DNA from 2 places in the Stenotrophomonas sp. STEN147 genome. Region 2 is predicted to be linked to the other one. Evidence: riboswitches for the same ligand, from Rfam matches in the RefSeq annotation. Region 2 holds a riboswitch; the other holds the start of a gene.
What was found. A riboswitch is a leader RNA that binds a small molecule or an ion and turns the genes downstream of it on or off. The one in region 2 is predicted to bind cobalamin.

Region 1 (4,930 bases), on a different contig from region 2:
ATCATCAGGTACCGCACGGACCGCCGGCAACGGCGGCGGCCCGTGCATCGGGGTGGAGAGACAGGTCAGGCGACGCGGGCGTCGGCGTGCTCGGCACGCAGTTCCACTGCGGCGGCAACCAGTGCCTGCAGTGCAGCGCGGGTTTCCGGCCAGCCACGAGTCTTCAGCCCGCAGTCCGGGTTGACCCACAGCTGCTCCGGCTTCAGCACGGCCAGCGCCTTGCGCAGCAGGTCCACCATCTCCGCCTTGTCCGGCACGCGGGGGGAGTGGATGTCATACACGCCCGGGCCGATCTCGTTGGGATAGTTGAACTTCACGAAGGCATCCAGCAGTTCCATGCGCGAGCGCGAGGTCTCGATCGAGATCACGTCCGCGTCCATTGCCGCCACCGAGTGGATGATGTCGTTGAACTCTGAATAGCACATGTGGGTGTGGATCTGGGTGGCATCGCGCACGCCGCTGGTACTGATGCGGAACGACTCCACCGCCCAGTCCAGGTAGGCGCGCCAGTGGGCGCGGCGCAACGGCAACCCCTCGCGGATGGCCGGCTCGTCCACCTGGATCACGCCGATGCCGGCTGCTTCCAGGTCCTGCACTTCGTCCCGAAGGGCCAGCGCGATCTGCCGGCAGGTCACATCGCGTTCCTGGTCGTCGCGCACGAACGACCACTGCAGTACCGTCACCGGACCGGTCAGCATGCCCTTCATCGGCTTGTCGGTGAGCGATTGCGCGTAACTGGACCAGCGCACCGTCATCGGCTGCGGGCGGCTGACGTCGCCGAAGATCACCGGCGGTTTGACGCAGCGCGAGCCATAGCTCTGCACCCAGCCGTTGCCGGTGAAGGCGAAGCCTTCCAGCTGCTCGCCGAAGTACTCGACCATGTCGTTGCGCTCGAATTCGCCGTGGACCAGCACGTCCAGGCCCAGCGCTTCCTGCACGCGTACCGCATGCGCGGTCTGCTGTTCCAGGAAGGCCTCGTACTCGGCCAGGCCCAGCTTGCCGGACTTGTGCCGGGCGCGTGCCTCGCGCACCTCCAGCGTCTGCGGGAAGGAACCGATCGTGGTGGTGGGCAGCAGCGGCAGCTGCAGCGCCGCATGCTGCGCTGCGCGGCGCTGCGGGTAGGCGGTGTGCCGCTGCGCATCGGCAACGGTCAGCGCGGCCAGGCGTGCGGCCACGGCCGGGTTGTGTACGCGTGGCGAGCGACGACGCCCCTCCAGCGCAGCGCGGTTGGCAGCCAGGCCCGCTTCCGCATCCGCCCTGCCATCGAGCGCGTCGGCCAGCAGGCGCAGTTCCTGAAGCTTCTGCCGGGAGAACGCCAGCCAGCCCTTCAGTTCGTCATCAAGCTTCTTTTCCAGCGCAAGATCCACGGGCGTGTGCAGCAGGGAACAGGACGGTGCCAGCCAGAGCCGGTCGGCGCCGCGGTCCACCTGGGCAAACCGGGCCAGGATCAGTGCGTTGTCCAGATGGGTGCGCCAGATGTTGCGGCCGTTGACCAGGCCGGCCGACAGCACGCGCTCGGCCGGCAGCGCCTTCAACACGGCGTCCAGCTGCTCCGGCGCGCGCACCAGGTCCACGTGCAGTCCGTCCACCGGCAGGCCGGTGGCCAACGCCAGGTTGTCCTCGAGCGCACCGAAATAGGTCGCGACCAGCAGTTTCGGACGCCGTGCCGTGGCCAACCGGGCATAGGCGCGCTCATAGGCTGCCTGCGCACCGGCGTCGAGATCCTGCACCAGCAGCGGCTCATCCAGCTGCACCCAGTCGGCACCGGCGTCGGCCAGCTGGCCGAGCAGCTGCGCATAGGCCGGCAGCAGCGCATCCAGCAGGTCCAGCGCGGCGCTGCCGTCGGTGGTCTTGGACAGCAGCAGGAAGCTCACCGGCCCCAGCAGCACCGGACGGGTGTGGATGCCCAGCGCCCTGGCCTCGTTGAACTCGGCCAGCGGCTTGTCACCGCGCAGGGCGAAGGCCTGGTCCGCGTGCAGTTCCGGCACCAGATAGTGATAGTTGGTGTCGAACCACTTGGTCATCTCCAGCGCGCGCAGGTCGATGCCATCGCGCTGCAGGCCACGGGCCGTGGCGAAGTAGGCGGCCAGTGGATCGTGCGCGGCCAGTTCGCGGTAGCGTTCGGGAATGGCATCGAACAGCCATGCGGTGTCGAGCACCTGGTCGTACAGGCTGAAGTCGTTGCTCGGCGGTACATCGACGCCGGCCTCGATCTGCAGCTGCCAGTGCCGGGCACGCAGCGCCGCGGCGGTGGCCTGCAGGGTGGCGGCGTCGTCCTCGCCGGCCCAGTGGCGTTCGAGCGCCCGCTTCAGTTCGCGCTTGGCGCCGATGCGGGGAAAGCCCAGGTTGGTAACAGTGGTCATTGCAGCGTGTCCTCATTGCATGTCGGCATTGAGGAACGAAGGAACCGCAGGACGACGCGTGCCGTTGCCGGCCCACGGGCGTCTTGCCAGCGACCTTCGCCCCCGCGGGCGAACCGGATGCCGTGAAAAGGACGCACGTGGCCGCGCACCCTGCAGGCGCAGGACGACGACGGCCCCGGCAACCTCCCCGCGGAGATTCCAGGTCGAGTCAGGGGACGGTCGTGTCCCCCGGCCGGGGCCGGTATTCGGGCTGTTGGACACGGGCCGCAGCCCACCTACTACCTGCCGCTTCCCAGGCGCAAGCCCAGTGCTGTTGGCAGGATTCGTTTCCATTCACCGCTGCGGGGCAGCTCCGGAATGGGCGCGCGAAGCACCTTCACCGGATTCCCGTTTAAATTCATCCCTTCATTCGTATGAAGAGATGAATACCTTCGGCGTGCACAAGGTAGGCCGGTTGGCAGCAATGGTCAAGGCCCCGGATCACACCACCGGGATGTGGCGCCTTTCTCAGGCCGTGAGAGGCCGGCTTGCGATACTGGCAACCGACGGACGGGAGGTGACGTGTGGCGGCGAAGTACTGCGATCTGGTCATGAAAGGTGGCATCACCAGCGGCATCGTGTACCCCAATGCGGTACTGGCGCTGGCGCGCGAGTATCGCTTCAAGAGCATCGGTGGCACCTCGGCGGGCGCCATCGCCGCCGCGGTGGCGGCGGCGGCGGCCTATGGTGATCGTCGCCAGCAGGCGGGCGAGCCGCTGCCCGGCGATGCCGGGTACGGTGGATTGTCGGCAGTGTCGGCGCAGCTGTCGCGGCGCGGGTTCATCTACGGTCTGTTCCAGCCGGCGCGCGGCGCGCGTGCAGCCTATCGGCTGCTGGTGGTGCTGACCGGCAATGCAGGCTGGCCCCGCAAGCTGCTGTGCCTGGCCATCGCCGTGTTCCAGATCGCGCCGCTGGAAGTGCTGGTGTCGCTGGCATTGCTGCTTGCGCTGGGCGCGTGGGGCGGCGGCTGGAGTGGAGTGGCGGCAACGTTGCTGCCGTCCCTGCTGTGCGCCTACGGCGCTGGCGTGGCCGGGGCCGCGCTGCGGGTCGCGCGGGTGGCACGACGCAATCTGCTGGGCCTGTGCAGCGGCCTCGGCAGCGACGCGCGCCGGCCGGCGTTGACGGAATGGCTGCACGGCTGCCTGCAGCAGCTGTCAGGCAAGCCGGCCGATGTGCCGCTCACCTTTGCCGACCTGCACGATGCGCCGCGCTATGCCGACGAGCCGGACAGCCCGCATGCCATCACCCTGCAGATGATCACCACCTGCGTATCGCACAACGAACCCCGCACGCTGCCGCTGGGCGGCGCGCAGTTCTGGTTCCTGCGCGAAGAGTTCGACCAGCTGTTCCCGGCCAGCGTGGTGCAGTGGCTGGTCAACCATGCGGGGCCGCCGCTGGGCGTGGATGGACGACTCTATTACCGCCTGCCCCAGGGGCCGCAGCTGCCGGTACTGGTCGCAACGCGGATGAGCCTGAGTTTCCCGCTGCTGATCAGCGCAGTGCCGCTGCATGAGCCCTCGCGCCGCGAGCGCCGCTGCGAGCCTGGGGCGACCGCCTCCGATCCGGAACACAACGTGGCCGACAGCATGGAGGGGCTGACCAGTGCCGGCCAGGCCTGCGGCCCGGTGATCACCGCCTTCCGCATCTGCTGGTTCTCCGATGGGGGCATCAGCAGCAACTTCCCGATCCATCTGTTCGACGCGGCGCTGCCGCGCTGGCCGACCTTCGCCATCAACCTGGTCTATCCGCAGCATGCGGAGGAGGTCGGTTCCGGCGGCAACGCACGGCAGGCGCTGGAGCGATCGGTGTTCCTGCCCAGCGAAAACCGTCATGGCTGGCAACGCACCTACCAGTCCATCGCCGCACCGGTGGCCGCCGGCGAGCTCGGCCGTTTCCTGTTCGCGGTGGTGGCAACCATGCAGAACTGGCGCGACCTGCTGCAGGCGCGTGCTCCGGGCTATCGCGACCGCATCGTGCACGTCACCCTGCAGGGTGATGAGGGCGGCATGAACCTGGACATGCCGCAGGAGGTGCTGACCCGCATCGCCGACAAGGGCAGCCTGGCCGGTGCGCGCTTCTGCGCGTTCTCCTTCGAGAATCACTACTGGATCCGCTGGCGCAACCTGGCCTCGGCCTACCAGCGTTACACGCTGGAAGTGGCGCGTACCGACGATCCCGCGCAGCAGGTGCTGGCCTATCGGGCGGCGTACACGATGGTGGCTGCCGGCGTGCCGTCGCCACCGTCGTACAAGCTGGGCTCGGAGGACAAGCGGCTGGCGTCACAGCAGTTGTGGGGGCTGATGGTCGAACAGGGCCGCAGCTGGGAGGATCTCGGCCCGGACCTCACCGACGGCGCACCACGGCCGCTGCCGCAGATGAAGGTGACGCCGATCTACTGACCGCTGCCGCAGCCGATTGAACTGTTCTGGTGGGTGCCGACCTTGTCTCGTGGGTGCCGACCTTGGTCGGCACGATATGATCCCTGCGGCGGCTCATCGCCAGGGTTCGTGTCGACCAAGGTCGACACC
Region 2 (4,930 bases):
GGATCTGGCGGTACGCATCGCCCGGCAGATCGACCCCAGCCTGATCGCGCGACGTCTGGCCACATGCCGCTCGGTGCTGTGCGCCACGCCCGGTTACCTGGAGGTGCGCGGCACGCCGACCGCCCCGGAACATCTGGCCGCACACAACTGCCTGACCCATCACTACGTGGGCAAGAGCCTGTGGCACCTGCACCGCGACGGACGTTCGCAGTCGGTGGCGGTGGGCGGCAACATCAGCGCCAACGAAGCGTCATTGCTGCTCGAAGCCGTTCGCGCCAGCGCCGGCATTGCGATGCTGCCCACCTACCAGGTGGCGCCGTTGCTGCGCAGTGGCGAGCTGGTGGAACTGCTGCCGGCGTATACCCTGGACGAGCTGGGCATTCATGCGGTGTACGCATCGCGTCGCCAGCAGACGGCGATCATGCGGCGGTTCCTCGACTTCCTGGGCGAGTGCTTCGCCAGCCCGGCCTTCCAGGATCTGGACTGGCGACCGGCGCGTGTGGAACCTGCATGACATCCCGGTGCCATGCGCACACGGCATACAATGAGCGGCCCCACGTCGTACAGGTGCGTTGCGTGTCGTATCCCTATCCGCTGGTCGTGTTCGACCTCGATGGCACGCTGGTCGACAGCGCCGCCGATATCGCCGAAGCCCTGAACCGCACGCTGGAGGACATCGGCCTGGCCCGTGTGCCGGAAGCCACCGTGCTGGGCTGGATTGGCGACGGTGTCCGCCGGTTGGTCGAGCAGGCCGTGCATGCCGCAGGGCGGCAGGTCGATCTGGCCGAGGTCATGCCGGTGTTCATGGTGCATTACCGTGAGTGCCTGCTGCGCAGCCCACGCCTGTTCGACGGTGTGGCCGAAGCACTGGCGCAGCTGCGGGAACGTGCTGTGCCGCTGGCCATCTGCACCAACAAGCCTGCAGCGCTGGTGCCGCCGCTGCTGCAGCATCTGGGCATCGGCGATGCGTTCGCGCTGGTGCTGGGCGGCGATTCGCTGCCACAGCGCAAGCCCAGCGGTGAACCACTGCGGCACATCGCGGCACACTTCGGCGTGCCGGTGAATGCATGCCTGATGGTGGGTGATTCGTTGACCGACTACCGCGCGGCGGAAGACGCGGGAATGCCGATCGCGCTGGTGCGCTACGGCTACCCGCGTGGCCTGGACCTGGCCACCGCAGCTGCGGTGGCGGTGATCGACGATCTGCGCGAACTGCCGGGCCTGGCCGCGCGCATCCCGGTATAGCGCCGGGCCTGCGCCCGGCGCGCCTGCTCATTTCGGCTGGTAGCGCACGCTCAGCTGATACTCGCGGCCCGGCTGGTTGAACCACGCCACGGTCTCGTACCTGCGGTCGAACACATTGGTTGCCCGGGCCAGCAGCGACCACGATGGCGTGAGCGCGTACTCGGCGCGCAGATCCAATGTGCCATAGCCGCCGACCTTCACCGTGTTGGCGGCATCGTCATAGCGCTTGCCCGCACCCTGTACGGTCAGGCCGGCACGGAATGCGCCGAAGCGGCGATCCACATCCAGCCGTGCCGTCTGCTGTGCACGGCGCGGCAGCCAGTTGTCGAACTGGCTGCTGCCGTTCGTGCGGTTGCGCGGATCGGTGTAGCTCACCTGTGCAGCGATGTCGAAACCGGCCAGCACGACGCCGCCGGTCAGTTCGGCACCACGGATGCGCGCCTTCTCCACCTGCTGCATCCTGAAGGTGGCTGCATCGTAGGTGATCAGGTCATCGATGCGGGTCTCGTACACATCCAGGCCCCAGCGCCAGCCCTGGCCCTGCTGCGAAATGCCCAGGTTGGCGCTCTTCGACTTCTCAGGATCCAGCGTCGGCACGCCGCTCCACGGGTCATACAGGTCGCTGAAGGTGGGCGCCTTGAAGGCCGTGCCGTAGCTGGCGTTGATGCGCAGGCCGTGATCCAGCTCCATCGCCCAGCCGATGCTGCCGGTGGCATGGTTGCCGAACTGCTGGTTGTCGTCGTTGCGCGCGCTGGCCTGCAGCTGGTGCCGGCCGAAGCGCCCCTGGTACTGCACGAACACACCGGTGTTGCGACGGCTGTCGACACGATAGCCGGCACTGCTGCCGTCCAGGTTGTCCTCACTCCAGTCCACACCGGCACTCAGCAGCTGGCCTTCTGCCACGCCGAAGTCGCCCTGCAGCGACGCGCTGTCACGATGCGTCTGCGCGCTGCCATGCACGCCGTCCGCGCCGACGTTGTCCGATTCGTTGTCACTGCGACCGACGTTGGCGGTCAGCACCAGCCGTTCGGCCGGCGTGTAGCGGACCTTGCCGGACAGTACCTGCTGGCGCGTCTCGGAGTAGTTGTAGTAGCCGTCGTAGTGGTTCTGGCCGTCGGCGCGCAGCGCGCTGCTCTCCACCGTCCACTGCTCGTTGAAGTTGTAGCCGCCGCGCAGGCTCTTGGAGAGGTTGCGGTAGCCGTCGCGGTCGGGTTCGTCGGCGAAGCAGCCGGTGAACAGCGTGGCCGAGCCCCGGCAGGCATCGATGCCATCGGAATGCTGGTAGGCGATGTCGGCGCCGAACCAGCCGCGTTCGCTGCTGCCACCGATGCCGCCGCTGGCCTCACGCAGGCCATTGCTGCCACCGCCCAACTGCAGATGTGGCGCGAAGTCGCCCTGGTTGCGGCGGGTGAAGATCTGGATCACACCGCCGATGGCGTCGGCGCCATACAGGCTGGACTGCGGGCCGCGCACGATCTCCACGCGTTCGATCTGCGCCAGCGGCAGGTCCTGGATCATCGCCAGGCCGAGATCGGCGCTGTTGATGCGCACGCCGTCGACCAGCACCACCGTGTGGCCGGAGTTGGTGCCGCGCAGGAACAGCGAGCTCTGCTTGCCCAGGCCGCCGGCGTTGGTGAGGTTGATGCCGGCGCGGCCACGCAGCAGGTCCTGCAGCGAAGTGGCCTGGCTGGACTCGATCTGCGTCCGGTCGATCACCTGCGCAGGCGCGATGCTGTCCTGCAGGGCGATGGGGGTGCGGGTGGCCGTGACCAGGATGGGATCGAGCGCGCGGGCGCCATCATCGGCCTGGGCCAACGCGGGCAGGGCGGCCAACACGGCCAGGGAAAGCAATCGGGACTGCAGCTTCATCGGGGGACTCCAGGTGCCACGCACGCCCGCGTGGCGAAGGGGAGGAGCCGCGGAGGCAGGCAAGCGCCGATGCCGCAGGCAGTGCTGCGGACATCCAGCGCCATGCCCACCGCATCGCGACCTGAGGCTTCCGGGCCGGTCTCCGGGCTTGCCGCCAGGCGGCGCGAGGCCACCGTCCAGGCGCCTTCCCATGCTGTTGGCACAGTGGCGGTATTGCCTGGAACTGACGTGCTTACCGTTGCGGGGGCAGCGCCGGCATGGCGTGGGTTCACGCGTCACCGGCTTCCCGTTTCAACCTGCCGGCCATGGCCGCAGGTCACCTGGAAGTGCGCGCAGTCTACGGCATCGGCATGCCCGGTGCGGCGCATATGCGGCAATGTCTGTGGAGCTGATGATCCCCAGCCACTAGAATTGCTGCTTGATCCCGTGGTGCCGTTGCCGATGTCCGCCCGTTTTCCGCTGTCCCCGCGTTGCCTGCACAGGACGCATGCATGATCCTCGACCTGGTCCGCCACGCCGGCAACGGTCGCGACGAGTACCTCGATGGCCGCAGCGATCCGCCGCAGCTGGCCCGCCTGCCACAGGAACTGGTGGAGGCCTACGCCACGCAGCCCTGGGAGCGGGTGATCAGCTCGCCCCGCCTGCGGTCACTGCACACAGCGATGGCGCTGGCCACCCCGCGCGGGCTGGACGTGGATGCGGACGAGGAGTGGGAAGAACTCGACTTCGGCGACTGGGACGGGCAGGCGCTGTTCGACCTGCCGGAGCAGGCGCTGGCGGCATTCCATGCCGATCCGCATGCGTATCCGCCGCCCAACGGCGAAAGCTGGGGGCACTTCGAGCGGCGCATCGCGCGTGCGCTCGACCGCCTGCTCGACGATGACGACCCGCCGCCGACCGTCGTGGTCAGCCACGGGGGCCCGCTGCGCATGGTGCTGTCACAGGTCTGCGGCCTGCCGATGTCGCTGTGCTGGGCGCTGCGCATCGACCACGGCACGCGCCTGCGGGTCAGGCTGGAGCGTGGCGAGGCAGGCCTGGTGGGCGAGCTGCTGGAGCTGCAGCAGCCCTGATCCGGCCTGCGCCGATCAGTCCTCGTCGGCGCTTCCGGCCACGATTTCTTCTGCGTCGTCGTCTGCGTCGAAACGCTGCTCGTGCACCGGCCCCGAGGCCGGGCCGGCCGCCTTCAGCGGGTGCGCGGCGATGCGCGCTTCGTAGTCCTGCACCAGCGCCTCGCGCTGCGGCTCGCTCAGTTCCTGCCAATGGCAGTCCAGCAGGGCGCCTTCCAGCGAGTAGAGCAGGTTCAGGCTGGGCTTGAAGCCGGCGCGCTTGACCTTGACGAAGGCACCCACCGCGCCGACGGCGGCCAGATCCTCACGGCTGCGCAGACCGACCTGGCGCAGCCATGCCGCACTTTTCGGACCGATGTTGCGCAGCTTCGGCGCACTCATCCCAACGCCTCGACGAAGACGCGCGCGATGGCTTCCAGTCCGGCCTGGTCATCGGCATCGAAGCGACCGGTCTTCGGGCTGTCGATGTCGAAGACTCCGATCAGTTCATCGCCGCGCAGCAGCGGAACGACCAGTTCCGAGCGGGAGGCCGAGTCGCAGGCGATGTGGCCCGGAAAGGCATCGACATCGTCGACGCGCTGGGTCACGCGCTGGCGGGCCGCGGCACCACACACGCCCTTGTCCAGCGGAATGCGCACGCAGGCCGGCAGCCCCTGGAACGGGCCGACCACCAGCTCCTGGCCATCGTAGAGATAGAAACCCACCCAGTTCAGGTCGGGCAGGGCGTGGAAGACCAGCGCCGAGAGATT

Region 1: another riboswitch for cobalamin. It lies ahead of metE (5-methyltetrahydropteroyltriglutamate--homocysteine S-methyltransferase); the one in region 2 lies ahead of btuB (TonB-dependent vitamin B12 receptor).

The regions. Positions count from the first base shown of each region.
Region 1 is NZ_JBRRCG010000026.1:18,827-23,756, reverse strand. Features, by position in the region: gene ACVOKU_RS17820 (epoxyqueuosine reductase QueH) at 1-5, opposite strand, end outside; gene metE (5-methyltetrahydropteroyltriglutamate--homocysteine S-methyltransferase) at 66-2,363, opposite strand; cobalamin riboswitch at 2,583-2,812, opposite strand; gene ACVOKU_RS17810 (patatin-like phospholipase family protein) at 2,954-4,801, shown strand.
Region 2 is NZ_JBRRCG010000010.1:16,890-21,819, reverse strand. Features, by position in the region: gene ACVOKU_RS11345 (LysR family transcriptional regulator) at 1-514, shown strand, start outside; gene gph (phosphoglycolate phosphatase) at 577-1,245, shown strand; gene btuB (TonB-dependent vitamin B12 receptor) at 1,273-3,114, opposite strand; cobalamin riboswitch at 3,231-3,453, opposite strand; gene ACVOKU_RS11330 (histidine phosphatase family protein) at 3,606-4,184, shown strand; gene ACVOKU_RS11325 (TfoX/Sxy family protein) at 4,200-4,562, opposite strand; gene ACVOKU_RS11320 (GAF domain-containing protein) at 4,559-4,930, opposite strand, start outside.